4 regions of the Streptomyces sp. NPDC093795 genome follow, and region 4 is predicted to be linked to each of the others. Evidence: riboswitches for the same ligand, from Rfam matches in the RefSeq annotation. Region 4 holds a riboswitch; each other region holds the start of a gene.
What was found. A riboswitch is a leader RNA that binds a small molecule or an ion and turns the genes downstream of it on or off. The one in region 4 is predicted to bind cyclic di-AMP.

Region 1 (7,456 bases), on a different contig from region 4:
ACGCGGTACGCGGACGCCCGGCAGGCCCTCGCCGACCAGCGGCTCTCCAAGAACCCGGTGCACCACGCGGAGCCGGGGAAGACGGGGATCCCCGGCGAGCGCAGCGCGGGCCTCATGACGCATCTGCTCAACATCGACCCGCCCGACCACACCCGGCTGCGGCGGCTCGTGTCGAAGGCGTTCACCCCGCGCCGCGTCGCCGAGTTCGCCCCGCGCGTGCAGGAGCTGACGGACCGGCTCATCGACTCCTTCGCGGAGAAGGGGAGCGCGGACCTCATCCACGAGTTCGCGTTCCCGATGCCCATCTACGCGATCTGCGACCTGCTCGGCGTGCCCCGCGAGGACCAGGACGACTTCCGGGACTGGGCCGGGATGATGATCCGGCACGGCGGCGGGCCCCGCGGCGGGGTCGCCCGGTCGGTGAAGAAGATCCGCGGCTATCTCGCGGAGCTGATCCACCGCAAGCGCCAGGACCTCGGCGACGACCTGATCTCCGGCCTCATCCGCGCGAGCGACCACGGCGACCACCTCACCGAGGCCGAAGCCACCGCCATGTGTTTCGTGCTGCTCTTCGCCGGCTTCGAGACGACCATCAACCTCATCGGCAACGGCGTCTACGCGCTCCTGCGGGACCCGGAGCGGCGGGAGCGGCTCCAGGCCTCGGTCGCGGCGGGCGAGACCGCGCTCCTGGAGACCGCGGTGGAGGAGCTGTTGCGGTACGACGGGCCGGTGGAGATGGCGACCTGGCGGTACGCGACGAGGGCGCTGACCATCGGCGGGCAGGCGATCCCGGCCGGCGACCCGGTGCTCGTCGTGCTCGCCGCGGCGAACCGGGACCCGGAGCGGTTCACTGCGCCGGACACGCTGGACCTCACCCGGCGCGACAACCAGCACCTCGGGTACGGCCACGGCATCCACTACTGCCTCGGCGCGCCGCTCGCCCGGCTGGAGGGACAGACGGCGCTCGCGACCCTCCTGACGCGTCTTCCGGACCTGCGACTCGCCGCCGACCCGGCCGAACTGCGGTGGCGCGGAGGGCTCATCATGCGGGGATTGCGCACGCTTCCGGTGGAGTTCTCCCCGTCCGTACCGCTCCGCCACAGTGACGGCGTGTCAGAAATGTGATCTTCGCGTGATCGTGCGGCCATCGACTTGTGACGAGCGTTCGAATACCGCTACGTTCACCGCACTCTCAGCCGTCACGCGAAAGGCGCTCCTATGCGTTCCGGGAACGGACGACACCGTCGCCCCCGTCAGGCCCCCGCCATCGTCGTCGCCGCCGGTGTGACCGGATCCGCGATGGCGCTGCCGCTGCTCGCCGCCGGATCCGCCTCCGCGGCCGACGCCGCCACCTGGGACCGCGTCGCCGAGTGCGAGTCCGGCGGTCAGTGGAGCGCCAACTTCGGCAACGGCATGTACGGCGGGCTCCAGTTCACCCAGGACAGCTGGGAGCGGAACGGCGGCCTGGCGTACGCGCCCAGCGCCGACCTGGCCAGCCGGGCCCAGCAGATCGCGGTGGCCGAGAAGGCCCTCGCGAAGGGCTCCGTCGAGTGGGCCACCTGCGCGCCGATCGCCGGTCTGACGAACGACGGCACGGCCACCGGTGTGGACCCCGGCCCGACCTCCGTCCCGAAGACCCCCACGGGCCCGGTCGTCGAGTCGAACCGTACGGCGGGGCTGCCCGGGGCCTCCACGGGGACCCCGGAGACCACGAAGGGGGCGACGGGCACGGTCACGCCGACCGCTCCCGTCACGCCGGCCCCGCCCACCGGGCCCGTCTCGCCGACGGCCCCGGTCTCGCCGACCGCTCCGGTGAGCCCCACCGCACCGACCGGCTCGACCACCCCGACCGCCCCGAGCGGCTCGACCGACCCGGCCGCGCCGGTCGTCCCGGTCAACCCGGTCGTCCCGGTCACCCCGGTCACGCCCGGCACCCCTGACGCCTCCGTCACGCCCGGTACGCCTGGTTCGTCCGTAACGCCCGGCACTCCGGAAGGTGACGCGTCGTCGGCCACGCCCGGCACCGGCAAGCACCGGGGCGATGCCGCACCGGAGGAAACCGGCAAGGTGGACACTTCACCTGAATCGGGTAGACATGCTTCATCCGAGAACAAGCTGACCGAAAGCCCTCTCGCCACGACGCCGGTTGACGCGGCGAAGGATTCGGGCGCAACGGACAGTCAGGACACTTCGGGCGCGTACACCGTGCGGCCGGGCGACAGCCTGTCCGACATCGCGCAGGCGAACGAACTCCCCGGAGGCTGGACCGCCCTCTACGACGCCAACCGGCGCACGGTGGGCATCGATCCGGATCTCATCCTCCCTGGTCAGAGCCTCGATCTGACGGACGGTCCGGTTTCGACGGCCAAGTGATTCGGGCGGGAATGTCCGGTTCTGGGCAAGTGAGACATGAGTCTCTTCACCCCAACTGGCGTGTCCCGTCCGTAACCTTTGCCCCCGTCACCTCTCACCTGCACAAACACCACCTTCCGGAAGCCAAGTAGGGGCGATATTTCCGCAATACGCCTCTTTGAACTTCCGGTGGGTCTGTGTCTACGGTCGTCACCGCTCGCCACCGCGGGCCCCGTCGACCGAAACGCCGAATCCTGCCGTCGGCCGATGGGAACAGTCGTCGCGTAAGCGCCGAAGGCAGGAGTGGGGGACCCAAGGTAAGTGCCGGTCCCGGCCGTTGAGAAAGACGGCCGATGATCGGCTTGGGGTGAAGCCGCGTGCTAGGACACGCGGCCGGGCAACTTTCCGGCCCGAACCCGACAGCTCACCTCACAGGCGTCGGTGAGGAGAATCTCCATGCTGTTTTCCGGCAAGGGCAAACACCGCCGTCCCTCCAAGGCCACCCAGGTCGCCACGCTCGTCGGCGTCACCGGTGTCGCCGTCGCGGCCCCGCTGCTGACCGCGGGCACCGCCTCGGCCGCCACGGCCTCCGAGTGGGACCGCGTCGCCCAGTGCGAGTCCGGCGGCAACTGGTCCATCAACACGGGCAACGGCTACTACGGCGGCCTCCAGTTCTCGGCCTCCACCTGGGCCGCGTACGGCGGCACCGCCTACGCCTCGACCGCCAACCAGGCGTCGAAGTCCCAGCAGATCGCCGTCGCCGAGAAGGTCCTCGCGGGCCAGGGCAAGGGCGCCTGGCCGAGCTGTGGCGTGGGCCTCTCCGGAGCCTCCTACGACGGCGGCTCCGCCGAGTCCGCCCCGCAGCAGGAGGAGCGGAAGGCCGAGCAGCCGACCACCCGCAGCGAGCAGCGCCAGGCCCCGAAGAAGGCCACGCAGCAGGCCCCGCAGGAGCAGGCCCCGCAGCGCGAGGCCGCGCCGCAGGCCGCCAAGAAGACCGTCACCACCCCGACCGGCAAGAAGGTCGAGAAGGGTGACGGCGAGTACAAGGTCGTCTCCGGCGACACCCTCAGCACCATCGCCCAGGCGCACGGCGTCAAGGGCGGCTGGGCCCAGCTCTTCGAGCTGAACGACGAGATCGTCGACGACGCCGACCTCATCTACCCGGGCCAGCAGCTTCACCTGAAGTGAGCCCGGCGGTCCGCGTGAGTCCGGCGGCTCACGCGGCCCCACGACCCTCCCGCGGTGACCACCCCGGTCCGGCGCGCCCGTCCCCCGTGCGCGCCCGACCGGGGTTCCGTCCGTTCCGGGCCGCTCCTTGTGTCCGGGCACACCCGTCGAGGGACGACTGAGGAACGACCTGACGGTTACCGTCCAGTAGATCTGATGTCCTTCGTCCCGAAACGCATGCCCTTGGGTCCTTTTTCGTCCCAGGGGGCGGGCGCCCGGCTGGCCGGAGCCCCCGCGCCGGTTAGGCTCTTGTCGCAAGGCCGAGCGACCCCTGCACCGACCTTGCGTCACATCCAGCGTCACATCCCAGAAGGAGATGCTCGTGCCGTCCATCGACGTCGTCGTAGCCCGGGAAATCCTGGACTCCCGAGGCAACCCCACGGTCGAGGTCGAGGTCGGCCTCGACGACGGCAGCACCGGCCGTGCTGCTGTTCCGTCCGGCGCCTCCACCGGTGCTTTCGAGGCCATCGAGCTTCGCGACGGTGACCCCAACCGCTACATGGGCAAGGGTGTCGAGAAGGCCGTCCTCGCCGTCATCGAGCAGATCGGCCCGGAGCTCGTCGGCTACGACGCCACCGAGCAGCGCCTGATCGACCAGGCCATGTTCGACCTGGACGCCACCGAGAACAAGGGCTCGCTCGGCGCGAACGCCATCCTCGGCGTCTCGCTCGCCGTGGCCCACGCCGCCTCCGAGGCCTCGGACCTCCCGCTCTTCCGCTACCTCGGCGGCCCGAACGCGCACCTGCTGCCCGTTCCGATGATGAACATCCTCAACGGTGGGTCGCACGCCGACTCCAACGTGGACATCCAGGAGTTCATGATCGCCCCGATCGGCGCGGAGTCCTTCTCCGAGGCCCTTCGCTGGGGTGCGGAGATCTACCACACGCTCAAGGGCGTGCTGAAGCGCAAGGGCCTCTCCACCGGCCTCGGCGACGAGGGCGGCTTCGCCCCGAACCTGGAGTCGAACCGCGCCGCCCTCGACCTCATCATCGAGGCCATCAAGGAGGCCGGCTACACCCCGGGCACCGACGTCGCGCTCGCGCTCGACGTGGCCGCGTCCGAGTTCTACAAGGACGGCTCGTACGAGTTCGAGGGCAAGTCCCGCTCGGCCGCCGAGATGACCGAGTACTACGAGGAGCTCGTCTCCGCGTACCCGCTGGTCTCCATCGAGGACCCGCTGTACGAGGACGACTGGGACGGCTGGAACACCATCACCTCGCGCATCGGTGACAAGGTGCAGATCGTCGGCGACGACCTGTTCGTCACCAACCCCGAGCGCCTGGCCCGTGGCATCGAGGAGGGCTCCGCGAACGCCCTCCTGGTCAAGGTCAACCAGATCGGCTCGCTGACCGAGACCCTCGACGCCGTCGAGCTCGCCCAGCGCAACGGCTTCAAGTGCATGATGTCCCACCGCTCCGGCGAGACCGAGGACGTCACCATCGCCGACCTCGCGGTCGCCGTGAACTGCGGCCAGATCAAGACCGGCGCCCCGGCCCGCTCGGACCGCGTCGCCAAGTACAACCAGCTGCTGCGCATCGAGGAGATCCTCGACGACGCCGCGGTCTACGCCGGCCGCAGCGCCTTCCCGCGCTTCAAGGGCTGAGCTTCTTCCTGAAGCCGCTTCCGTACGTCCCCGTACTCGGTCCCGTACCGTGTGCGGGGACGTCCGCGTGAACAGGGGAGGCGACACGACATGGCCGCGAAGGACCGGGACCGGTTCTCGACCGCGACCCGGATCAGGCTGCTCGGCGAGCAGACCGCCGCCCGTGTCTACCGCTCCCAGACCCGCCGCCAGGCCCGCCGCTCCCGGCTCACCGGCCGCGCGGCCTTCCTCGCCCTGGTCGTCTGCTCCCTCGTCGTGGCACTCGCCTACCCCATGCGGAGCTACGTCTCCCAGCAGGGCGAGATCGCCGAGCAGGAGCGCAGGGCCGCCGGGGCGGCCCGGCGGGTCGAGGAACTGAAGGACGAGAAGGCCCGCCTCCAGGACCCGGCCTACGTCCGCCGCCTCGCCCGCGAGCACCTCCACTACGTGCTGCCCGGCGAGACCGGATTCACCGTGAACGATCCCGGCGCGGAGCAGCGGCCCCGCGCCGACCAGGGCGCGGCGGACCGCCCCTGGTACGACAACCTCTGGGACGGCGTCGACCACGCCGACCGTCCTTGAAGCCCGAAACGACCTGACGAGCAAGGCAGACATGGAAACGCCCCCTCCGCAGACCGAACGCACCGAGCCCACCGAGGCGGACATCGCCGCCTTCGAGCTCCAGCTCGGCCGGCCGCCCCGCGGCCTGCGCGCCATCGCGCACCGCTGCCCGTGCGGCAACCCGGACGTCGTCGAGACCGCGCCCCGGCTTCCCGACGGCACGCCGTTCCCGACCACGTACTACCTGACCTGCCCCCGGGCGGCCTCGGCCATCGGGACCCTGGAGGCCAACGGGGTCATGAAGGAGATGCAGGCCCGGCTCGCCACCGACCCGGAGCTCGCCGCCGCCTACCGGGCCGCGCACGAGGACTACATCGCCCGCCGTGACGCCATCGAGGTCCTGGAGGGCTTCCCGAGCGCCGGCGGCATGCCGGACCGGGTCAAGTGCCTGCACGTCCTCGTCGGCCACTCGCTGGTCGCGGGCCCGGGCGTGAACCCGTTCGGCGACGAGGCCCTCGCGATGCTGCCCGAGTGGTGGGCGAAGGGCCCGTGCGTCACGCCCTGCGGGGAAGAGAAGGAGACCGCGGAATGACCCGGGTCGCCGGAATCGACTGCGGTACGAACTCCATCCGCCTCCTCGTCGCCGACGTCCACCCGGAGACGGGTGAGCTGATCGAGCTGGACCGGCGGATGACCATCGTCCGGCTCGGGCAGGGCGTCGACAGGACGGGCCGGCTCGCCCCCGAGGCCCTGGAGCGCACCTTCGCGGCCTGCCGCGCGTACGCCGAGGTCATCAAGGAGTTCGGCGCCGAGCGGATCCGCTTCGTCGCCACCTCCGCCTCCCGCGACGCCGAGAACCGCGACGAGTTCGTGAACGGGGTCGTGGAGATCCTCGGTGTCGAGCCCGAGGTCATCACCGGCGACCAGGAGGCCGAGTTCTCCTTCACCGGTGCCACCGGCGAGCTGCACGGCACGGAGACGTACCTCGTCGTGGACATCGGCGGCGGCTCCACCGAGTTCGTCACCGGCAACAAGCACGTCGAGGCGGCCCGTTCCGTCGACATCGGCTGCGTCCGCCTCACCGAGCGGCACGTCCGGCACGACCCGCCGACCGCCGAGGAGGCCGACGCGATCCGCGCCGACGTCCGCGCCGCCCTCGACCTGGCCGCCGAGACCGTGCCGATCGGCACGGCCGGGACCCTCGTCGGGCTCGCCGGCTCGGTCACCACGGTCGCCGCGATCGCGCTCGGCCTCCCGGAGTACGACTCCGAGAAGATCCACCACGCCCGGATCTCCGCCGCCCAGGTCGCCGAGGTCACCGACCGGCTGCTCGCCTCCACGCACGACGAGCGGGCCGCGATCCCCGTCATCCACCCGGGCCGGGTCGACGTGATCATCGCCGGGGCGCTCGTCCTGCGGGAGATCGTGGAGCGCGTCGGGGCCCACGAGGTGGTCGTCAGCGAGCACGACATCCTCGATGGGATCGCCCTATCCGTGGCATAGCGGGCGTCTATCGAGCCTCCCGGCGACACCCCGTCGGGAAAGTTCGTGAAGTTCTTCACAAGGAAAAGGGCCCTGATGGCGTCCGAGGGGGGTCTTCAGGCCGCCTTCAGCCCCTCCGAGGGGTGCCTCAGGGCCCTTTCGCAGGCGCGGAGGCCGATTCGCTCGATGTTTCCATCGTGTGAACGGGCACTCCGGTTCAGCGTTAACGGCCGCTCTCCGGTCCAGTTCACA
Region 2 (7,456 bases), on a different contig from region 4:
GGTCCTGGCGATGGCCGTGGGCTACTCGCGGGTCCACACCGGCGTCCACTACCCGGGCGACGTCGCCGCGGGCGCCGTCCTCGGCATCGCGAGCGCCGCCGTCGCCCTGACGGCCGGAGCCTCCTGGTCGGCCGCCACGGGGTCGACCTTCAGAGGCGCGGTCGCCAGGGGGTCGGCCGCCGGGCGGAGGTGACCGGGGCGGAGAGGCCCGTCAGTACGCCGCCCGGGCCAGGTCCTCCTCCGAGAGGTCGAGCGTGGCGAGGCGCTCCGGGTCCGCCAGGATGTGCAGCTCGACGATCCGGTCGCCGGCGATCGTGAACGCCATGAGGGCGGCCGGGCGTCCGTTCGCGACCGACAGGACCGCGGGCGCGCCGTTGACCAGGAGCGGCAGTGCCGCCGTGCGGAACCTGGCGTACGTGAGGGCCTGCGAGATGACGGCCTCGGCGCCCCGGACGATCTTGGAGACGGCCGCGAGGGCCTTGCCGCCGTCGGCGCGCAGCACCACGTCCGGGTCGAGCACCGTGAGCAGTCCCTCGAAGTCGCCGCCCTGTGAGGCGGCGAGGAAGGCGTCGGCGATCTCCCGCTGCCGTCGCGCGTCCGGCCCGGCGGCGGGGGAGGCGTCCTGCACCCGGCGGCGGGCGCGGCTGGCGAGCTGGCGGGTGGCGGCCGGGGTGCGGTCGACGATCCGGGCGATCTCGTCGAAGGAGACGGCGAACATGTCGTGCAGCACGAACGCGAGCCGTTCGGCCGGTGACAGGGTCTCCAGGACGACGAGGAGCGCGAGGCCGACGGATTCGGTGACCTCGGCCGCGTGCTCGGGGTCGGTGGTGTCGGGGAGCCGTACGACGGGGTCGGGGACGTAGTACTCCAGCGGGTCCTCGCGGCGCGAGCCCCGGGAGCGCAGCATGTCGAGGCAGACGCGGCCGACGACCGTGGTCAGCCAGCCGCTGAGGTTCTGGACCCCGCTGACGTCGCTGCGGTTCAGCTTGAACCAGGCCTCCTGGACGGCGTCCTCGGCCTCGCTCAGCGAGCCCAGCATCCGGTACGCCACCGCTCTCAGATGACCCCGGTCGGCCTCGAAGCGCCGGGCCAGCAGTTCGTTGGTGTCGCGGTCCTGTTCCACTCGTCGTTCTCCCCGTTCGCGTCCCGTCGTGCCGTCATGCCGTCATGCCGTCATGCCGTCATGACGGAGGAAACCTCGTCGATGTGACACGGCTGCGGCGGCGGACCGGACCACGGAGCTGAAGCCGTGAGATCCCGATGTGTGAGATCCACGCCGCCTCCTGGCGAACGCCCGGGTTTCCCCGGTCGCCGCCCCCGACCACCGTGGATCCTCACTTCAGCGCGGTGATCTTCGTCCGTAGATTGATCACCATGACGACGACAACGACGCAGGTCAACCCCGTTCTCCGCACGCCGCCGGCCTCCCCTGCCGCCGCTGCCGCGTACTTCTCCGCGAGCCTCGCCTTCCACGCCGACGTCTCCGATGTGGCCTCCGCGCTCGCCACGGCGGCCGCCGAGGGCACCGACCCGGGCTTCGTGGTGATCGACTCGCGGTCGACCGCCTCCTGGGACCAGGGGCACGTCCCCGGCGCGCTCCACCTGCCGACCGCGCTCATCGCCGAGCAGGCCGACCAGCTGCTCGACCGGTCCGTGCCGGTCGTCACGTACTGCTGGGGCCCCGGCTGCAACGGCGCCACGCGCGCGGCGCTGGCCCTTGCCGAGCTGGGCTTCCAGGTGAAGGAGATGCTCGGCGGCTTCGAGTACTGGGTGCGGGAGGGCTTCGCGTACGAGACCTGGGAAGGCCCCGCGGAGAAGGCCGCGGACCCGCTGACGGCACCGGTCGACGCCGACGACTGCGGCTGCTGACCGGCTGCTGAACGCCGCCGATCTGCTGCTGATCGGTTGCTGACGTAAACCGATTTCGTGATTGCCCCGCCCGTAGCGTAGAGTCAGGTTTACCGACGCGGGGTGGAGCAGCTCGGTAGCTCGCTGGGCTCATAACCCAGAGGTCGCAGGTTCAAATCCTGTCCCCGCTACTCAGTAGCAACGAAGGCCCGGATCCAGTCACTGGATCCGGGCCTTCGTCGTGTGCCCGTTTCCCGGCACTTCTCCGCTTGACCTTGACGCGACGTCAAGATTTAGCGTTCTCGGTATGGAGTGGTCGATCCAAGAGATCGCCAAGAAGGCCGGCACCACCAGCCGCACCCTCCGGCACTACGGAGAGCGCGGACTGCTGGAGCCCAGCCGGATCGGCGCGAACGGTTACCGGTACTACGACCAGGCGGCGCTCGTGCGTCTGCAGCGGATCCTGCTGCTGCGCGAGCTGGGGCTCTCGCTGCCCGCCATCGCCGAGGTCCTCGCGGGGCAGCGGGACACGTCCGCCGCCCTCCGCACCCATCTCGCCCTCCTGGAGCAGGAGCGCGAGCGCATCGGACGCCAGATCGCGTCGGTGCGGACCACTCTCCACAAGACCGAGAACGGAGACGAACTCATGGCCGACGAAGTGTTCGACGGTTTCGACCACACGGTGTACGAGGAGGAGGTCACCGAGCGCTGGGGCCGCGACGCGTACGAGCAGGGTGACCGCTGGTGGCGTTCGCTCGACGCCGCGCAGAGGAAGGCGTTCATGGACGAGCAGTCCGGCATCGCCCGCGACTTCGCCCGGGCGCTCGGGGACGGCCTCGCCGCCGACAGCGACGAGGTGCAGGCGATCGCGCGGCGCCAGGTCGCGTGGCTGTCGCACACGACGACCCCGAGCAAGGAGTACGTGATCGGTCTCGGCCGGATGTACGTCGACGACCCGCGCTTCACCGCGAACTACGACAAGCACGGTGAGGGGACCGCGGTCCTCGTCCGGGACGCGATGGAGGTCTACGCGGAGCGGAACCTCTGACGGCCGCCTCCGCGCAGGTCCGCGCCGGGCTCCGCCCCGTACGCCAGTCGGACCCGTGGAAGTCGCCGCACGGCGGGGCGGCGGCCACCCTGGAAGGGCGCGGTACCGACCGCGGCCGGGTACGGACCGGGCAGGAGAGCACAGGTGGGGCACCCCCTAGGAGCGGGCGGCGGTGGGCGGCGGGGCGGCGAGGGCCGTCGCCCGTACGGGCGTGCCCGGCGGTTCATCCGCGCGCTGCCGCCGCTGGTCATCGCCGGCGGGGTCGTGTTCGACCTACTGACACCGCCCGCGTACACCGCCGCGCCGCTCTTCTCCGCCGCCCCGCTGATCGCCGCGCCCTTCTTCTCCACCCTCACGACGCTCCTGACGGGGATCGCCGCCGTCCTCGCCTCCGTCGGGCTGCACCTCTACAACGGCACCGCCGACGAGGTCCCGACCCTGACCGAGACCCTGACCGTCGTCACCGTCTCCGCGCTCGCCCTTCTCGTCAGCCGGGTCGTGCGCAGGAGCGGGGAACGGCTCGCCTCTGCGCGGGTCATCGCGGAGACCGCGCAGAAGGCCGTGCTGCCGACGCCGGCCGAGCGGATCGGCGGACTGCAGTGCGCGGCCCGTTACGAGGCGGCGCAGGCGGACGCGTTCATCGGCGGCGACCTGTTCGCCGTCCAGGACACCCCCTACGGGGTACGGCTCGTGGTCGGGGACGTCCGGGGTAAGGGGATGGAGGCGGTCGAGGCCGTGGCCGTCGTCATCGGGGCCTTCCGGGAGGCGGCCGAGCAGGAGCGGAGCCTGGAGGGCGTGGCGCAGCGCCTGGAACGGGCGCTGGCCCGCGAGGGCACCCGCAGGGACGGGCTCGACGCCTTCGAGGGGTTCACCACCGCGGTCCTGGCCGAGATCCCGCGCGGCGACGGGAGCGGCACCTTCGACGGTTTCGTACGGGTCGTCAACCGCGGGCATCCGCCGCCGCTGATGCTGTACGCGGACGGGCGCCTGGACACGCTGGAGCCGACCGAACCGGCGCTGCCGCTCGGCATGGGTGATCTGGCGGTGTGGCCGGACCGGGCCGAGGGGCGGCCGTACCCGCCGGGCGCGACGCTGCTCTTCTACACCGACGGCCTCTCGGAGGCCCGGAACGCGGCGGGAGTCTTCTACGACCCGGGCGCGCGCCTCGCCGGGCGGATCTTCCCGGGGCCCGAGGAACTGCTGGACGCGCTGGTGGACGACGTACGGCTGCACACGGGCGGCGGGGCGACGGACGACATGGCGCTGCTCGCGCTGAGCCGTCCGGCGACGGGGCAGCCGGAGCGGCGCCGCACGATGCCGGTGGTGCCGCCGGGCGGCCCCGGTCACCGGCCGTAGTCGAGAGGTGTCGCTGCGATAACAATTGACATAACGTCAGATCGCGGGGGTTTGGGCGGCGCCTGCTGAAGGGCGGTCAACTCGGACCATTCCCTACCAATTCAATGAATGATCAAGAGGAACGGCTTGGAATCGGGACCCTCCGTCTATTAACGTTCGATAACGCAGCGCGGTCGTCCCAGCCGCCGCAAGAGGCGGCACCGTGCGCACGCGCCGAATCCTGAAAAGGAACCGGGGAACCACCAATTGGGGTGAATCGGGCCCTTCGCACCTGTGCGACCGTGCCCGTAGGAGACCTTCCTGCTCCGAACCCGTCAGCTAACCCGGTAGGCGAGAAGGAAGGAAAGGAGCGCCCCTTCGTGGCGTCCAACACCCCTGCCCCCGAGGCTCCCTTCGACGCCTTCGGTGGTGGTGCGGGTCCCGCCGCGCCGGGCACCGAGTGGAACCCCACCGAGGATTCCCTCCGCGCCCAGAGCCGCTCCGGCGGCCGGCACCGGGTCGTCAAGCAGCGTTCCAACTTCGCCCGTTCCTCCACCGTCCTCGGTGTCGGTGTCATCGCGGCCGTCGGCGCGGGCGGCCTCGCCACCGCGCAGGAGAAGCCTCCGGTGGCCATCTCCTTGCCGGACCTCCCGGACCTAAACCTGCCCGACGCCCACGACCTCCCCGGCGTCGGCGCCCTCCTCCCGGACGCGGACGACGCGGGTACGGGCTCGGCCTCGGGCGCCGGCGACGACATGGCGGCCGCCGGCGCGGCCCGCTCCAACCCGAACCCGCTCACCGCCGCCACGTACACCACCCTCGACAACGAGCAGGCCGGGAAGACCGAGCAGGCGGGGACGGCCGAGCAGGCCACGAGGACGGCGGCCGGCACCGCCGACGCGGGCGAGGCCCTGCGCGCCCGCATCCTCCAGCAGGCCGAGCAGCAGCAGGCGTCCGCGGACGCCGCGGAGAAGGCCGCGGCGGAGAAGGCGGCCGCCGAGAAGGCGGCGGCGGAGGCCGCGGCCAAGGCCGAGGCCGCGGAGAAGGCGGCCGCCGAGGCGAAGGCGAAGGCCGAGGCGGAGGCCAAGGCCAAGGCGGAGGAGGAAGCACGGGCGAAGGCCGAGGCCGAGCGCCTCGCGCAGCTCGCCGCGAGCTACTCGATGCCGCTCTCCTCGTACTCCGTCAGCGCCACCTACATGCAGTCCGGCTCGATGTGGTCCTCCGGTCACCACACGGGCCTCGACTTCGCCGCCCCCACCGGCACCCCGCTCAAGGCGGTCCACGGCGCCACCGTGAAGTCGGCGGGCTGGTCCGGCTCGTACGGCTACCGGATCGTCCTGGAGCTGGAGGACGGCACCGAGGTCTGGTACTGCCACCTATCGTCCATGACGGTCGGCGTCGGCCAGACCGTGGGCACCGGCGAGACGATCGGCCGCGTCGGCGCCACCGGCAACGTCACGGGCGCCCACCTCCACATGGAGGTGCACACGCCCGGCGGCACCGGCATCGACCCGGCGGAGTGGCTCCGCTCGAAGGGCCTGACGGTCTGAGGCCCGAGAGCCGAGAACTTCGGCTCAGCTCCGGTACGGGTTGTAGCCGTCGTAGTCCAGGTACTGCGGCGGCGACCAGGCCCGGCCCGTGGCCCTGGCCGCGTAGGTGAGCGCGGGCGAGGCGACCTCGCGGCGCTGCCACAGGTGGTGGAGCAGCTCCTGCTCGCGGGCCGGGAAGTCGGGTCCTGCCGTGCCGCGCCGGGCCCGGTCCCTGAGGAACGCCAGGGTCGTCGCGAAGGACTCGTACTCGCCCACCGCCCGCGCGGCCGGCGGGCCGTACGTCCGGGCCGCGAACGAACGGGCCAGCTGACGGGCCCGCATCGAGGAGAGCGCCAGCGGCTCGGCGGGGGAGAGCCAGCCGGCCGCCGCGTACGCCGGGAGCTCCCCGGATATCGTGCGCAGCTCCCGCTGCCGGCTCCACACCGCGAGCCAGGTCAGCAGGCCGAAGGCCGGGACCATGAGCGCCCCGTACACCGCGAAGAAGGCCCAGGGCCCGCCGAAGGTGGCCGAGCCGTTCCAGGCGGCGTGCAGGCCCATCGCGAGCAGCAGCCCCGCGAGCGGCAGCAGCACCTTCCGGAGGCGTTTCCCGCGCGGGGCGAGCGCGGCGAAGCCGAAGCCGATGCCGGTGAGCACGGTGAACAGCGGATGCGCGAACGGAGACATCACGACCCGTACGAAGAAGGTCGCGGCGGTCACCGAACCGAGCCCTGAGGTGCCGAACTCCTGGTCCTCGCCGAAGGCGTTGCCGAGGTAGAGGATGTTCTCGGTGAAGGCGAAGCCGGTCGCGGTGAAACCCGCGATGACGACTCCGTCGACGAGGCCGCCGAAGTTCCTTCTGCGGAAGAGGAACAGCAGCAGGATCGCGGCCGCCTTCGCGCTCTCCTCCACCACCGGCGCGACCACCGTGGCGCCGAGCGTGTCCGCCGAGTCCGGGTCCGCGGTGGCCGTCGCGATCCAGCGGACCGCGAAGGTGTTCGCGAGGATCGCGACGAGCGCGGCGGCGAAGGCGCCCCAGGCGAAGGCGAAGAGCAGGTTCTTCCACGGGCCTGGCTCGACCCGGTCGAGCCAGCGGAAGGCGGCCATGAGCAGCGGTACGGGAAGCAGGGCGAGGCCGAGGCCGACGAGGAAGCCCTCGGTGCCGGTCTGCTCGCGGACCAGCGCCAGGATGAACAGGGCGCAGATCGCGAGCACGGTGATGACGGCGATGGCCCGGACCAGCTTGCTGCGCCAGAAGGCCCGGCGTGGCCGGTACCGCCACTGGGACCGGTCGGCGGCGGCGGGGAAGGCCGGCTCCTCGGTGTCCCGGTGGGGGACGGGAGCGGTCTCCGGCTGGTCGGAGGGGGCGGGGTTCGACACGTGTGCGACCCTAACGACCCCCACCGACACCGGGCGACGCAGTTACCCGGTTACCCGCTCGGGGTCACTTCCGGCGGAAGAGCAGATCGTGCACGACATGGCCCTTGTCCAGGCCCTGACCCTCGAAGCGGGTGAGGGGCCGGAAGTCGGGGCGGGGCGCGTAACCGCCGTCGGCCAGGGTGTTCTCGAAGTCCGGATGCGCGGAGAGCACCTCCAGCATCTGCTCGGCGTACTCCTCCCAGTCCGTCGCGCAGTGCAGTACGGCTCCGGGCTTCATCCGGGTCGCGAGGAGGTCGAGGAACTCGGGCTGGATGAGCCG
Region 3 (7,456 bases), on a different contig from region 4:
CTGCTCCCGTGCGCGCTGGACGGCGAGGGAGCGGTCGGTGGGTTCGAGGTCGAGGTGGAGCCGTACGGACCCGTCCTCGAAGCTGCGCTTCTGGGTGTAGCCCGCGTCCGTGAAGACCTTGATCATCTTGGTGTTGGCGGGCAGGACCTCGGCGGCGAAGCGCCGGATGTCCCGCTCCCGCGCGACCGCCGCGATGTGTTCGAGGAGGGCGGAGGCGACTCCGCGTCCCTGGTGGGCGTCCTGGACGAGGAAGGCGACCTCGGCCTCGTCGGCCGGCGCGGAGGCCGGCAGTCCGCGCTCGTTGATGCGGTCGTAGCGGACGGTGGCGATGAACTCGCCGCCCACCGTCGCCGCGAGCCCGACCCGGTCCACGAAGTCGTGGTGGGTGAAGCGGTGGACGTCCTTGGCGGAGAGCCGGGGGTAGGGGGCGAAGAAGCGGTAGTACTTCGACTCGTCCGAGACCTGCTCGTAGAAGCTGACGAGGCGGTCGGCGTCGTCGGCGGTGATGGGCCTGATGCGCGCGGTGCCGCCGTCGCGGAGCACGACGTCCGCTTCCCAGTGGTCGGGGTAGTCGTGGTCCGGTGGTTCCGGACGCGCCGGTCGTGCCGGGTGTTCCGCCGCTTCCGACTGTTCCGACGCGCTCTGCATGGGGTCAGCCTACGGCCGCGACACGGCGGTGGCACGGGTCGCGCGGTGGGTGTACGCCGTGCATGGTGGGGTCACTCCGTGCAAGGTGGTGAGCACGCCGTGGGCGGCGGGGGCGGGCCGAGAGGCGGTCCGGTCCCGGGCCGAAGGTCGGCGTGAGCACGGAGCATCCCGTGAGAGACTGGTCTAGACAACCGCTTAAGACTTGAAGGGCAACACCATGGCTGAGCGCCGCGTCAACGTCGGCTGGGCCGAGGGCCTGCACGCCCGCCCCGCGTCCATCTTCGTCCGTGCCGCCACGGCTTCCGGCGTTCCGGTGACGATCGCCAAGTCCGACGGCACCCCGGTGAACGCCGCCTCCATGCTCGCGGTGCTCGGCCTGGGCGCGCAGGGCGGCGAGGAGATCGTCCTCGCTTCGGAGGCCGACGGCGCCGAGGCCGCTCTGGACCGTCTGGCGAAGCTGGTCGCCGAGGGTCTCGACGAGCTCCCCGAGACCGTCTGACCCGGGTCGACCTCTCCCGTACGACGAAAGGCCGTGGCCGCCGGAATTCCGGCGGCCACGGCCTTTCGCATTTCCACCGACCCGGATTCGGCCCGCTTTTGGGCAGCACGGAACGCGGGCCACGGAATTGCTATTCTTTGTATACGGTGTGCGCGTTAATTCCGGACGCTCGCCGTGTTGACGACATGTTGCGAAACCCTCACGTGCCCGCGCTCCGGCCTTTTGAGCCGGTGCAGCGGCTGCGAGCGCTCCGCGTGCAGCGCGGTCAGCGCCCGCGCGCGCTCGGCGTCACCGCGCGCCACGGCGTCCACGATCGCGCCGTGTTCGGCCCAGGCCTCCACCGGCTGAGCGGGCTGCTCGACCGCGTACATCCAGGCGATCTTGTGGCGCAGCTGGGTCAGCAGCGCTGTCAGGGCCGGGCTGCCCGAGGCCTGCGCCAGCGTCTCGTGGAACCAGCCCCCGAGCGAGCGCAGGTCCTCGCCCTGGCCCCGTCTCGCCCGCTCCTGCCCCAGTCTGACCAGGCCCCGCAGCACCTTGAGGTGGGCCTCGGTGCGCCGCTGGGCGGCACGCGCGGCGCCCAGCGGTTCGAGCAGCGCCCTCATGTCGAGCAGGTCGGCCGCCTCCTGCTCGGTGGGCTCGGCGACGTGCGCGCCCGCGTGGCGGCGGGTGACGACGAAGCCCTCGGACTCCAGGGTGCGCAGGGCCTCGCGGACCGGGACGCGGGAGACGCCGTACCGGCGGGCGAGCTGTTCCTCGGTCAGCCGGCTGCCCCGCTCGAAGACGCCGGAGACGATGTCGTCCCGGATCGCCGTGCATACCGAGTGCGCGGGAATGCGCATGTCCGACCTCCGCCTTGGTCTGCGCGAGACAATTCTGCGACGCCTGTTCTGCGCCCGATCTGCGACTCTATTGCAGCGCGCCGGAATTTCCGATGCCTCAGCGAAATATGGAAGCCTTTTTGACCGACGAAAAGCCCCGGCTCAGCACGAGCCGGGGCTTTTGCGACGTTGAGGTGGGCGTGCGTCAGACGCTGACGCCGCGCGCGCGGAGGTAGGCGAGCGGGTTGATGTCGGAGCCGTACTCGGAGCTCGTGCGCGCCTCGAAGTGGAGGTGCGGGCCGGTCGAGTTGCCGGTCGAGCCGGAGATGCCTATCTGCTCGCCCGGTTCGACGCTCTGGCCGACGTACACGCCGATGGAGGAGAGGTGGCCGTACTGGGTGTACGTGCCGTCGTTCATCCGGATGACGATGTTGTTGCCGTACGCGCCGCCCCAGCCGGCCTCGACGACGGTGCCGGAGCCGACGGAGACGACACTGCTGCCGTAGCCGGCGTGGAAGTCGACGCCGGAGTGGCTGCCGGAGGACCAGAGCGAGCCGCCGGTCTGGTAGCCGGTGGAGACGTACGAGCCGGCGACGGGGAGCTGGAAGGAGTTCAGGCGGCGGCGCTCGGCCTCACGGGCGGCGCGCTCCTCCGCCTCGCGGATCTCCTTGGCGCGGGCCTCCGCCTTGCGCTTCGCCTCGGCCTCGGCCTTCGCCTTGGCGGCGGCCTCGAAGGCCTCCTGCTCCTGGGCGGCGGCCTGGGCGTTGATCCGGTCCACGAGGGAGTCCTCGGTGATCACCTTGGTGAGGCCGGTGTCCTCGACGGAGCGGTTGTCCGCGTCGGCGGCGAGCGCCGGGGAAGCGAGGGTTCCGATGACGCCGGTGGTGGCGAGGGTCGCGGCGCCGGCGAAGCCCACGCTGCGGCGCGCCATCCGGCTCGACCCACGATGCTTCCCGGTGGCACGGGTGAACGCCATGTAGTGGCTGATCCTTTCCTTCCTTCTCGCCTACCGGGTTAGCTGACGGGTTCGGAGCAGGAAGGTCTCCTACGAGCCCCTCCGTACGAGACGAAGGCGCCCGATTCACCCCAGGGACTACGTATGGGTCCCCGGCTCCCCAGGCTCGCGCCTGACGGGGACTCGGCGATGACTGTCCGGGTGCCGCGGGTGCGGCGGGTGCAACTGCCGAACAGACGCACCGACGCTATGCGGATCATCTTTCAATCACCAACCGGACTCGCCAGTTTGTAAGACATGCCACAGGGCAAACGATCACCCTTGCGCTTAATACGGACAAAGGGGAGGGCTCCGACGAAACATGCCGTCGGAGCCCTCCCCTTACCGGATCAGAGCCGGGTCAGACCGTGTCGGAGCCGGGCCGGGAGCCGGGCCGGGAGCCGGAATCAGCCGGTCACGACGGTGACTTCACCGATGCCGAGCGCGCGCACCGGGTCCGCGATCTGCGCCGCGTCGCCCACGAGCACGGTGACGAGCCGGTCCACCGGGAAGGCGCTGACCACGGCCGCGGTCGCCTCGACCGTGCCGGTCTCGGCGAGCCGCGCGTACAACTGGGCCTGGTAGTCGTCGGGGAGGTGCTGCTCGACCTGGTCGGCGAGCGTCCCGGCGACCGAGGCGGCCGTCTCGTACTTGAGCGGGGCGACCCCGACCAGGTTCTGCACGGCCGTCTCGCGCTCGGCGTCGGTGAGACCCTCGGCGGCCAGCGTCCGCAGCACCTTCCACAGGTCGTCGAGCGCCGGGCCGGTGTTGGGCGTGTCGACGGAACCGCTGATGGCGAGCATCGCGGCGCCGTTCCCCTGGCTGTCGGAGCGCAGTACCTGCCCGAAGGCACGCACCCCGTACGTGTAGCCCTTCTCCTCCCGCAGCACCCGGTCGAGTCGCGAGGTGAGGGTGCCGCCGAGGCAGTACGTGCCCAGGACCTGGGCCGACCAGACGCGGTCGTGCCGGTCGGGGCCGATCCGTCCGATCAGCAACTGGGTCTGGACGGCGCCGGGTCGGTCGACGATGACGACCCGTCCGGTGTCGTCGGCCGAGATCGGCGGCATCGGGAGCGGCTCGGCCGGCTCACCGGTCCAGGCGCCCAGGGTCTCGGCGAGGACCTTGTCCAGGTCGACGCCGGTCAGGTCGCCGACGACCACGGCGGTGGCCGTGGCGGGCCGGACGTACGCCTCGTAGAAGGCGCGGACCGCGGCCGCGTCGATCGCCTTGACGGTCTTCTCGGTGCCCTGGCGCGGCCGCGAGATCCGCGACTCGGCCGGGAAGAGCTCCTTGGAGAGCTGCTTGGCGGCGCGACGGGCCGGATTGGCCGTCTCGTGCGGGATCTCGTCGAGCCGGTTGCGCACCAGGCGCTCGATCTCGGTGTCGAGGAACGCCGGGGCGATCAGGGCCTCGGAGAGCAGCCCGAGCGCCTTGGGCAGCCGGGAGACGGGAACCTCCAGGGAGACCCGTACGCCCGGGTGGTCGGCGTGCGCGTCGAGCGTGGCGCCGCAGCGCTCGAGGTCGGCGGCGAACTCCTCGGCGCTGCGCTGGTCCGTGCCCTCGGAGAGCGCGCGGGCCATGATGGTGGCGACGCCGTCGAGGCCGGCGGGCTCGGCGTCCAGCGGGGCCGGCAGGAACAGCTCCACGGCCACGACCTGCTGGCCGGGACGGTGGCTGGTCAGCAGCGTCAGACCGTTGTCCAGCTTCCCGCGGTCCGGGGCGGGGAAGGCCCAGGGCCTGGCGGCACCGGGCTCCGGCTGCGGGTGGAAGTCCATGCTCGTCAAAGACACGGCAGCGTCGGTCACTGGTCCGCTCCCTCTGCATCGTCATCGCCGTCGGCGGTGTCGTCGTCGCTCTGTTCGGTCGCCAGGGGCTCGTAGACGAGCACCGCGCGGTTGTCGGGGCGCAGCTTGGCCGCGGCGGCCGCCCGCACCTCGTCGGCGGTGATGTCCAGGACCCGGTCGACGGCCGTGAGGGCGAGCTGCGGGTCGCCGAACAGCACGGCGAACCGGCACAGTTCGTCGGCGCGGCCCGCGACGGTGCCGAGACGGTCGAGCCACTCGCGCTCCAACTGGGCCTGCGCGCGCTCCATCTCCTCCGGCGTGGGGCCGTCGGCGGCGAACCGGGCGAGCTCCTCGTCGACGGCCGCCTCGATCTGCGGGACCTCGACGCCGCCGGAGGTCTTGACGTCCAGCCAGCCGAGCGAGGGCGCTCCGGCGAGCCGCAGCAGGCCGAAGCCGGCGGCGACGGCCGTGCGGTCGCGGCGGACCAGACGGTTGTGCAGACGGGACGACTCGCCACCGCCGAGGACCGTCAGGGCCAGGTCGGCGGCGTCGCACTCGCGCGTGCCGTCGTGGGGCAGCCGGTAGGCGGCCATCAGCGCGCGGGCCGGGACCTCCTCCTCGACGACCTCACGGAGCTGCTCGCCGATGACCTCGGGCAGGTCGCCGGGGCGCGGTGCGGGCTTGCCGTCGTGGCCGGGGATGGAGCCGAAGTACTTCTCGACCCAGGCGAGGGTCTGCTCCGGGTCGATGTCGCCGACGACCGAGAGCACCGCGTTGTTCGGGGCGTAGTACGTGCGGAAGAAGTTCCGCGCGTCCTCCAGGGTGGCCGCGTCCAGGTCGGCCATGGAGCCGATCGGCGTGTGGTGGTACGGGTGGCCCTCCGGGTAGGCGAGGGCGGTCAGCTTCTCGAAGGCCGTGCCGTACGGCACGTTGTCGTAGCGCTGACGGCGCTCGTTCTTGACGACGTCCCGCTGGTTCTCCATGGACTCGTCGTCCAGTGCGGCGAGCAGCGAGCCCATGCGGTCGGCCTCCAGCCAGAGCGCGAGCTCCAGCTGGTGCGTGGGCATGGTCTCGAAGTAGTTGGTGCGCTCGAAGCTCGTCGTGCCGTTGAGCGAGCCACCCGCGCCCTGCACCAGCTCGAAGTGCCCGTTGCCGTGGACCTGCTTCGAGCCCTGGAACATCAGGTGCTCGAAGAGGTGGGCGAGGCCCGTGCGGCCCGGGACCTCGTGCCGCGAGCCGACGTCGTACCAGAGGCAGACCGCGGCGACCGGGGTCAGGTGGTCCTCCGAGAGCACCACCCGCAGCCCGTTCGCCAACCGGTGCTCGGTCGCTGTCAGGCCGCCGGAGCCGGCCTCGGCCGTGGCCGTGTGACCCATGGGCATGTACGTCCCTTCGATCGCGATGTGAAAAAGTCCTGCCACTGTATGCAAGCGCGCCGACACCTGGCGAAGTTCCCGCCCCCCGGAGATGTCCCTCTTCCGGGTCGCGGTCGGCGCTGTCGGTGGCACGGTCCACAATGGTCCGCGTCAGATCAACCTTGTTGGTGAAGGAGCCGCAGCCGCGATGGCCCGCCGCAGCACGAAGACACCGCCGCCGGACGACGCGTTCGAGGAGCGAATCCTCGACATCGACGTCGTCGACGAGATGCAGGGCTCCTTCCTCGAGTACGCGTACTCGGTGATCTACTCGCGTGCCCTCCCGGACGCCAGGGACGGCATGAAGCCCGTCCAGCGCCGCATCGTCTACCAGATGGGCGAGATGGGGCTCCGCCCCGACCGCGGCTTCGTCAAGTGCGCCCGCGTCGTCGGCGAGGTGATGGGCAAGCTGCACCCGCACGGCGACGCGTCCATCTACGACGCGATGGTCCGCATGGCGCAGCCGTTCTCCATGCGCCTCCCCCTCGTCGACGGCCACGGCAACTTCGGTTCCCTCGGCAACGACGACCCGCCGGCCGCCATGCGGTACACCGAGTCGCGGATGGCCCCGGCCGCGCTGCTCATGACCGAGTCCATCGACGAGGACACGGTCGACTTCACGCCGAACTACGACGGCCAGGAGCGGGAGCCGGTGGCGCTGCCGGCCGCGTACCCGAACCTGCTGGTCAACGGCGCGTCCGGCATCGCGGTCGGCATGGCGACCAACATGCCCCCGCACAACCTCGGCGAGGTCATCGCCGCCGCCCGCCATCTGATCCGCCACCCGGGCGCCGACCTCGAGACGCTGATGCGTTTCGTGCCCGGACCCGACCTGCCGACCGGCGGCCGGATCGTCGGCCTCTCCGGCATCAAGGACGCGTACGAATCGGGCCGCGGCTCGTTCAAGATCCGCGCCACGACGAGCGTGGAGACCGTGACGGCGCGCCGCAAGGGCATCGTCGTGACCGAGCTGCCCTTCACGGTCGGCCCCGAGAAGGTCATCTCCAAGATCAAGGACCTGGTCGGCTCCAAGAAGCTCCAGGGCATCGCGGACGTCAAGGACCTCACCGACCGCAACCACGGCCTCCGCCTGGTCATCGAGATCAAGAACGGCTTCGTGCCGGAGGCGGTCCTCGAGCAGCTCTACAAGCTGACGCCGATGGAGGAGTCCTTCGGCATCAACAACGTGGCGCTTGTCGACGGCCAGCCGCTCACCCTCGGCCTCAAGGAGCTCCTGGAGGTCTACCTCGACCATCGCTTCGAGGTGGTCCGCCGCCGTTCCGAGTTCCGCAGGACCA
Region 4 (7,456 bases):
CGCGGTCGACATGCGGGAGATCCGCTCGATCATCGATTCCTACACGGAGACCGAGGACTTCTCCCGCGTCGAGGTGGGCCGCTGGGTCGATGCCGGGGAGGCCCGTCGCCGCCATCTGCTCCAGTCGCTGCTCCAGGCCGAGGGCATGCCGGTCGCGGGGTACGCGGAGCGGTTCGGGTCCTCGCCGTTCGCGGACTTCGCCGAGGAACTGGGCCGGTTCGAGGCGCTCGGCTGGCTGGACGCGGAGGCCCCTGAAGGGCTCCTGAGACTGTCGCCGGAGGGACTCTCGTACTCGGACGGGCTCGGTCCTGAGCTCTTCTCCTCCTCCGTGCGGGCCGCGATGGCCGCGTACGAGCCGAAGTAGGGGGCCGGCATGGAGCTGACCATCGACTCCGGCATGGAGCTGACCACCGACTCCGGCATGGACCTGACGCTGCTCTACCGGGGGCCGCTCTCCTCCTGCGACTTCGACTGCCCGTACTGCCCGTTCGCCAAGCGCCGGGACAGCCGGGAGCAGCTGCGCGCGGACCGGGCCGCGCTGGAACGGTTCACCGGCTGGGCCGCCGCACAGACCGGCGACCGGCTGCGGATCCTCTTCACCCCGTGGGGCGAGGGCCTGGTGCGCTCCTGGTACCGGCGGGCGCTCGTCGAGCTGTCGCGGCTGCCGCAGGTCGAGCGGGTGGCGATCCAGACCAATCTGAGCTGCCGGACCGACTGGCTGGCGGAGGCGGACCCGGAGCGCGTGGCGCTCTGGTGCACGTACCACCCCGGGCAGACGCCCTACGAGCGTTTCCTCGCCAAGTGCGGGGAACTGACGGAGCGGGGCGTCCGGTTCAGTGTCGGCGTGGTCGGTCTGCCCGAGCACGCGGAGCACGCCCGGCGGCTGCGCGCCGCGCTGCCTCCGCACGTGTACCTCTGGGTGAACGCGGCGGAGGGGTACACGTACACCGACGCGGAGGCCGACGAGTGGACGGCGGTCGACCCGCTGTTCCCGTACAGCCGTCATCCGCACCGCTCGGCGGGGCTGCCCTGCCGGACCGGGGAGTCGGTGATCTCGGTGGACGGTGAGGGGACGGTGCGGCGCTGCCACTTCGTCAAGGCCGAGCTGGGGAACCTGTACGACGGTTCGTACCGCGCCGCCCTGCGTCCCCGGGCCTGCCCCCTCGCCGTCTGCGACTGTCACATCGGTTATGTCCACCTGGAGACGCTGCCGCTGTACGACGTGTTCGCCGGCGGGGTCCTGGAGCGGATCCCGGCCGGCGGCCCGTCGTCCCTCAGAGGGGCATGAGGTCGGGGCGCTTGGCCTCGACGTGGTCGCCGGAGCTCTCGCCGCGCAGCCGGCGCCCGATCCACGGCACGAGGTACTCCTTCGCCCAGTTGATGTCGTCCCGGCGCAGCTCCAGCGAGCCGCGCGGGGCTACCGGCGGCCAGGCCTGATCCGGGTCGGCGGGCACCGGCAGGCCGAGGACCTGGGCGGCGCGGAGGGCGACCCGGGTGTGCCCCTCGGCGGAGAGGTGCAGCCGGTCGAGGTCCCAGGCCCGCCGGTCCTGCACGGACCTGAGGGACCACAGGTCGAGGACCGGGCAGTCGTAGCGGTCCGCGATGGCCCGGACGTGGGCGGTGTAGGTGGCGATCTTGCCGCGCAGGTGCCTGAGCACGGGCACGTCACGGGTGTCGAAGCCAGTGGTCACCATGACGGTGCCGACGGCGGAGGTCAGTTCGGCGACGGCCCGCTCGAAGCGCTCGGCCACGTCGTCGGGGTCGCTGCCGGGGCGGATGATGTCGTTGCCGCCGGCGCAGAAGGTCACCAGGTCGGGGGCGAGTTCCTTCGCCCGGGGGACCTGTTCCGCCACGATCTGGTCGAGGAGGCGCCCGCGTACGGCCAGGTTGGCGTAGCGGAAGGCGTCGTGCTCCGGCAGCTGGTCGGCGAGCAGGACCGCGAAGCGGTCCGCCCAGCCGACGTACGTCCCGCCGGGCCCGGGGTCTCCGACGCCCTCGGTGAAGCTGTCACCGATCGCCGCGTACGACCCGAATGCGTTCTTGTCTCTTGATCTCGAATCGTCTGCCACGGGAGCACATCCTTCCCTTTTGGATGTGACCTACGCGACCGTAAGGAGGGGTTGACGCCGGGTGATATATGCCACCGATAAAGAAATTGCCAAGCCGGAATAGATGGGGAAACGCCGGAGGCCCGGCACAGGAGTGCCGGGCCACGCGGGGTGTCGGTGCGTCAGATGGAGACGCCGTGCTGGCGGAGGTAGCCCAGCGGGTCGATGTCGGAGCCGTAGCTCGGCGAGGTGCGGATCTCGAAGTGCAGGTGCGGGCCGGTGGAGTTGCCGGTGGAGCCGGAGAGGCCGATCTGCTGGCCGCCGGTGACGGTCTGGCCGGACGAGATGGAGAGGGAGGAGAGGTGGGCGTACTGCGAGTAGCTGCCGTCGGCGTGCTGGATGACGACCTCGTTGCCGTAGGCGCCGCTCCAGCCGGCCGAGACCACGTTGCCGGCGCCGACGGCGCGGACGGTGGTGCCGGAGGAGGCGATGAAGTCGACACCGGTGTGGTAACCGGAGGACCACATGGAGCCGGAGGCGCGGTACGGGGTGGAGATGCCGCCGCTGACCGGGGCGACCCAGCCGGACGCGGAGGTCGAGGCGCCCGTCGACTCCTGCGCGGAGGAGGACGAGCCGGCGTCCGAGGACGGGGCGGTGGTGGCCGGGGCGGCGGCGCGCTCGCTGCCCCGGGAGGCGCGCGGGGTGTCGCCGTTCTTCGAGGAGGTCTCGGCGGACGGCTCCGGGGCGCTCTTGGGGGCGGCCGCCCGGGGCGCGGCGCTCTTCGGAGCGGAGGCCTTGGCGGTGCTCTTGGCGCCGAGCGTGAGCTTCATGCCGGGCAGGATGAGCGAGGGGTCCTCGCCGACGACCTGGCGGTTGTCGGAGTACAGCTTCTGCCAGCCGCCGGCGACGTGGTGGTCGGCGGCGATCTTCGACAGGTAGTCGCCGCGCACGACGGAGTACGTCTTCGGTGCGGCCTTGGCGGCGGGCGCGGCCTTGGCGGCGGCGAGGGCCTCCACCTGGGCGGCGGCGGTGACGGCCTGGCTGGGGGCGGCAGTCTGCTCGGCGGCGTGGGCCCCGGTGGCGCCGAAGAGCGGGAGGGCGACGACGGCGCCTCCCGTACCGGCGGCGGCGATTCCGCGGGTCAGTCGGTTGGTCTTGGTACGGCGGTGCTTACCCGTCGCGGGCATGGCGAATTCCTCTCCGGCGCCTACGAGGTGAGCTGTCGGGTTCGGACTGGAGATGCCCGGCCGCGTTCTCACGCGGCTTCACCCCAAGCCGTCCTGCGTCGCGGGACCGGCGTACTTCCTGGGTCCCCCGCTCCTGCCACACATGGGATGAGTGGGAATTCCGGACGGTGGCAGGATTCGGCGGTCCGACCGGATTGACGGTGACGCTAGACGAGGGGGTCGGCACGGACAAGCCGCTGATTTCCACCGGCTTTCCCCGCCACGTCTTCCGGCCGGAATTCCGGTCACCCTCTGTGGATGACGGTCCTTCGATGTCCCTTTTCCGTACGGCAATTGGTTCCGGCCGTCGGCCACGATCCGTCACTTCTATGACGCTGCTCACGCGCCGATGCCCATCTCGCCCGCAAACAGGGCGCGTTATACGTAAGGCCTCAATTCGGACAGATCACCCATTCCCGTCCAGGGGGGTGCGCCGACACCCTCCCGCCTGGATGATTGCCCCAGGAACCGATCTCGCTTCGGGCACCCGAACGTCGACCACCAGGAGCACCCGTGACGCAGCAGCTGCCGCAGGTCCCGCCCATCGAAATGACCGAACCCGAGCTGGCCGAGGTCCGCAACTTCCGGGACGTGGGCGGCCTGCCGACGACGGACGGCCGGGCCGTCCGCACCGGGCGCCTCTTCCGCAGCGGCCACCTCGCCCACGCGACGGCGGCGGACGCCGCCTTCCTCGACTCGCTGGGACTGCACACCGTGTTCGACTTCCGGAACATGGCCGACCGGAAGGTCGAGGGTCCCGACGTCGAGCTGCCCGGCGTACGGAACGTGAACATACCGCTCAACGATCCGGCGGAGGGCAAGGAGTTCTGGAAGCTGGTGCGCGGCGGCGACATAACCCAGCTGCGCGAGATCCTCGGTGACGGCAAGGCGGCCGCCAACATGTCCGACTCGTACCGGAAGATGGTGATCGAGCGGACCGCGGAGCACAGCCGGATCCTGCACGCCATGGCTGAGGACAGCCTCCCCGCCCTGATGCACTGCGCGGCCGGCAAGGACCGCGCCGGGCTCTCCATAGCGATCACCCTGCTCGCCCTCGGGGTCGAGCGGGCGGCGATCGAGGCCGACTACGTGAAGTCGAACGACCCGCACCGCCGCTACAAGGTGCGCCGCAGCTCCACCGCCCCGGACGCCATGTCGCCCGAGGTGATGGAGCTGCTGAGCCCGCTCTTCGACGCGCGGGTGGAGTACCTGCGGGGGGCCTTCGAGACGATCGAGGCGACCTGGGGCTCGGTGGACGCCTACCTCGCGACGGGCCTGAAGCTGGCCCCGGAGACCCGCGAGCGCCTGCGGGAGCGCCTGCTCACCGAGGTGTGAGTCCGCCGCCTACCGGTTCTGGCCACCCAGCGCGAAGAGCAGGTAGAGGAAACCGGCGAAGAGGTGGCCGGCGACCAGGTAGGCGAAGAGGCGCAGGACCAGCCCCTTGGGGAACTTGCCCTCCCCACGCTCCTCACCGGTGACCGGTCGTGACTTGTCGGACATGTCGGTCCTCTCGAAGGAATGAAGAGCCACAGGGAAGGATGCCCCACGGGGCTCAGCGCCGGTGCGGGGTCCCGTCGCCGAGGCACAGCTCGGCCGCGGGACTCTGCATCAGGGTGTGGACGAACAGCAGCTCCGCCCCGCCGGGGGTGGCGGCGCCGATCCGGTGCGGGGTGAGCGAGTCGAAGTGCGCGCTGTCCCCGGGATCGAGGACATGCACGGCGTCACCGAGCGCGAGCCGCACCCGGCCCTCCAGGACGTGGATCCACTCCTCCCCCGGGTGGACGCGCACGATGTCGGCCCTGGTGGCGTACGGCACGTGGACCCGCAGGCACTGCAGGGCGCGCCCGGCACCGCCCGCCTGGCGGTAGACCCAGCCGTCGGCCTCGACGGGTTCGGAGCGGCCGGCCCGGACGACGGGGTCGCGCTCGGCCGGTGCCTCACCGAGGAGCTCGGAGACCGTCGTACCGTAGATGCGGGCGAGGGCGAGCAGCATCGGCAGCGAGGGCTGCCGGTTCCCGGTCTCCAGGCGCGAGAGGTGGGCCGGCGAGAGGCCGGCCCGCTGGGCGGCGGCCTCCAGGGTGAGGCCCCGGCGACGGCGCAGACCCCGCAGCTGCGGGGCGACGTCCGGCAGGGCGCCAGGGACGGCGGGGTCCGGCAGGGCGCCTGAGGCAGCGGCGTCCGGCGGTGCGCCGGTGGCGGCGGGGTCCGGGGAGGTCTCCCCGGGGACGTGGTCCATGCGTCCATTCCGCCAGCATCGTGCCTCTGAGGCAAGTTTCTTGCCCCAGAGGCAAAACTCCACGCTCGACCGGATCCGCCGTCAGCGCTGCGCCACCGACTGCTTCACCAGAGTCCTCCCGAAGTCCCACATCAGCCCGCCACCGCCGTGGGCCTCGTCCATGACCGCCGTGAAGGCGGTGACGAACCGGTCCACGTCCGCCTCGTCGATGATCAGCGGCGGGATCAGCTTGATCACCTCCAGGTGGTCCCCGGAGACCTGGGTGAGGATCCGGTGTCGCTGGAGCAGCGGGACGACGACCATCTGCGCGAAGAGCCCCTTGCGGGCCGCCTGGAGCATCGTCCAGCGCCCTCGGAGCCCCAGCGAGGACGGCCGGCCGAACTCGATCCCGATCATCAGCCCGCGCCCGCGGATCTCGTGGAGCAGTTCGTACCGGGGCACGAGCTCCTCCAGGCGGGAGCGGAGCAGGCCGCCGATCCGCCGGACGTGGGCGACCGTGTCCTCGCTCTCCATGACCGAGAGGACGGCGAGCCCGGCCGCCATGGCCTGCGCGTTCGACCCGAAGCTCGCCGAGTGGACGAGGACCCGGTCCATCGACGAGTAGACCTTCTTGAAGATCCAGTCCTTGCCGAGGGTGGCCCCGACCGGCACGTAGCCGCCGGAGAGGGCCTTGGCCACGCAGACCAGGTCCGGTTCGACCCCTTCCTCGTGCTGGTACGCGTAGAAGTCGCCGGTCCTGCCGAGGCCGGTCTGCACCTCGTCGGCGATCAGCAGGGCCCCGTGCTTGTGCAGCAGCTCCTGGGCGGCGCGCAGGAAGCCGGGCGGGGCCTCGTGGACGCCCTTGCCCTGGATCGGCTCCACGACGAAGGCGGCCACGTCGCCCCGGCGCAGCTCCCGCTCCAGGGCTTCGAGGTCGCCGAGCTCGATCGCCGTGTCGGGCAGGAGCGGGGCGAAGCCGTCCCGGAAGCCCTTCTCCCCGTTGACGGAGAGGGAGCCGGTGGTCAGGCCGTGGAAGGCGTGGGAGCAGTAGAGGACCCTGGGCCGCCCGGTGGCGTACCGGGCGAACTTGAGGGCGGTCTCCACGGCCTCCGTGCCGCTGTTGCCGAAGAAGACCCGGTCGAGGTGCGGGCTGTGGGCGAGCAGCCGTTCGGCGAGGAGTCCGGGCAGCGGCGGGCAGTCGAAGCGGGTGAGATCGGCGAGCTGGGCGTCCAGGACGTCGTGGAGGGCCTTGCGGACGACGGGGTGGTGCCGTCCGAGGCCCATCACGCCGAAGCCGGCGAGCATGTCGAGGTGGTCGACGCCGTCGGCGTCCCAGAAGTGGGCGCCCTCGGCCCGCTCGTACACCTTGTCGAAGCCGATGGTGTGGAGCATCCGCGGCAGCTGGTGGTTGAGGTGCTTGGCGTGCAGCTCGTAGCGCTCGCCGCCGCGTTCGGCGAGGAGCGCCCGCAGGTCGAACGCACCCTTCGCCGGACGCTCGTCCTCGCCCTTCACGGGGCACTCACCGCTTGTCCCCGGAGACCGTCTCCCTGACCGCGCGCAGGGACTCCTTGAGGGAGCCCATGGTGGCGAGGACGGCGGTGGGCTCGTAGCCGCAGTGCGCCATGCAGTTGGCGCAGCGCGGGTCCTTGCCGCGGCCGTACTTCTCCCAGTCGGTGTCCTCGATGAGTTCGCGGTACGTGGGGACGTATCCGTCGCTCATCAGATAGCAGGGGCGCTGCCAGCCGAAGAGGGAGTAGTTCGGAATGGCCCAGGCGGTGCAGGGGAAGTCCGCCTTTCCTTCCAGGAAATCCAGGAAGAGCGGCGAGTGGTTGAGCCGCCAGCGGCGCCGGTTTCCGCCGGCGAAGGCCTTCTTGAAGAGTTCGCGGGTCTGTTCCACGCCGAGGAAGTGCTCCTGGTCGGGGGCCTTCTCGTACGCGTAGGCGGGCGAGATCATCATCTCGTCGACC

Region 1: linked by a shared signal. The riboswitch ahead of ACIRB7_RS23620 (transglycosylase family protein) and the one ahead of ACIRB7_RS15560 (LysM peptidoglycan-binding domain-containing M23 family metallopeptidase) in region 4 are both predicted to bind cyclic di-AMP.
Region 2: linked by a shared signal. The riboswitch ahead of ACIRB7_RS28080 (M23 family metallopeptidase) and the one ahead of ACIRB7_RS15560 (LysM peptidoglycan-binding domain-containing M23 family metallopeptidase) in region 4 are both predicted to bind cyclic di-AMP.
Region 3: linked by a shared signal. The riboswitch ahead of ACIRB7_RS31130 (M23 family metallopeptidase) and the one ahead of ACIRB7_RS15560 (LysM peptidoglycan-binding domain-containing M23 family metallopeptidase) in region 4 are both predicted to bind cyclic di-AMP.

The regions. Positions count from the first base shown of each region.
Region 1 covers NZ_JBIWIO010000009.1:55,544-62,999, reverse strand. The annotation lists gene ACIRB7_RS23630 (cytochrome P450) at 1-1,125, shown strand, start outside; gene ACIRB7_RS23625 (transglycosylase family protein) at 1,219-2,373, shown strand; cyclic di-AMP (ydaO/yuaA leader) riboswitch at 2,632-2,805, shown strand; gene ACIRB7_RS23620 (transglycosylase family protein) at 2,809-3,540, shown strand; gene eno (phosphopyruvate hydratase) at 3,902-5,182, shown strand; gene ACIRB7_RS23610 (septum formation initiator family protein) at 5,273-5,743, shown strand; gene ACIRB7_RS23605 (DUF501 domain-containing protein) at 5,775-6,314, shown strand; gene ACIRB7_RS23600 (exopolyphosphatase) at 6,311-7,225, shown strand.
Region 2 covers NZ_JBIWIO010000012.1:18,683-26,138, reverse strand. The annotation lists gene ACIRB7_RS28110 (phosphatase PAP2 family protein) at 1-193, shown strand, start outside; gene sigJ (RNA polymerase sigma factor SigJ) at 212-1,123, opposite strand; gene ACIRB7_RS28100 (rhodanese-like domain-containing protein) at 1,375-1,869, shown strand; tRNA gene ACIRB7_RS28095 (tRNA-Met) at 1,966-2,039, shown strand; gene ACIRB7_RS28090 (MerR family transcriptional regulator) at 2,156-2,896, shown strand; gene ACIRB7_RS28085 (PP2C family protein-serine/threonine phosphatase) at 3,041-4,252, shown strand; cyclic di-AMP (ydaO/yuaA leader) riboswitch at 4,454-4,600, shown strand; gene ACIRB7_RS28080 (M23 family metallopeptidase) at 4,612-5,781, shown strand; gene ACIRB7_RS28075 (PrsW family intramembrane metalloprotease) at 5,806-7,137, opposite strand; gene trmB (tRNA (guanosine(46)-N7)-methyltransferase TrmB) at 7,202-7,456, opposite strand, start outside.
Region 3 covers NZ_JBIWIO010000014.1:111,945-119,400, reverse strand. The annotation lists gene ACIRB7_RS31145 (GNAT family N-acetyltransferase) at 1-648, opposite strand, end outside; gene ACIRB7_RS31140 (HPr family phosphocarrier protein) at 866-1,147, shown strand; gene ACIRB7_RS31135 (GntR family transcriptional regulator) at 1,303-1,986, opposite strand; gene ACIRB7_RS31130 (M23 family metallopeptidase) at 2,171-2,941, opposite strand; cyclic di-AMP (ydaO/yuaA leader) riboswitch at 2,954-3,119, opposite strand; gene ACIRB7_RS31125 (M16 family metallopeptidase) at 3,367-4,764, opposite strand; gene ACIRB7_RS31120 (M16 family metallopeptidase) at 4,761-6,125, opposite strand; gene ACIRB7_RS31115 (DNA topoisomerase (ATP-hydrolyzing) subunit A) at 6,307-7,456, shown strand, end outside.
Region 4 covers NZ_JBIWIO010000005.1:110,057-117,512, forward strand. The annotation lists gene ACIRB7_RS15545 (STM4012 family radical SAM protein) at 1-364, shown strand, start outside; gene ACIRB7_RS15550 (STM4011 family radical SAM protein) at 422-1,288, shown strand; gene ACIRB7_RS15555 (SGNH/GDSL hydrolase family protein) at 1,275-2,069, opposite strand; gene ACIRB7_RS15560 (LysM peptidoglycan-binding domain-containing M23 family metallopeptidase) at 2,231-3,235, opposite strand; cyclic di-AMP (ydaO/yuaA leader) riboswitch at 3,240-3,428, opposite strand; gene ACIRB7_RS15565 (tyrosine-protein phosphatase) at 3,788-4,609, shown strand; gene ACIRB7_RS15570 (DUF6126 family protein) at 4,619-4,774, opposite strand; gene ACIRB7_RS15575 (helix-turn-helix domain-containing protein) at 4,827-5,510, opposite strand; gene ACIRB7_RS15580 (aspartate aminotransferase family protein) at 5,592-7,001, opposite strand; gene hpnH (adenosyl-hopene transferase HpnH) at 7,009-7,456, opposite strand, start outside.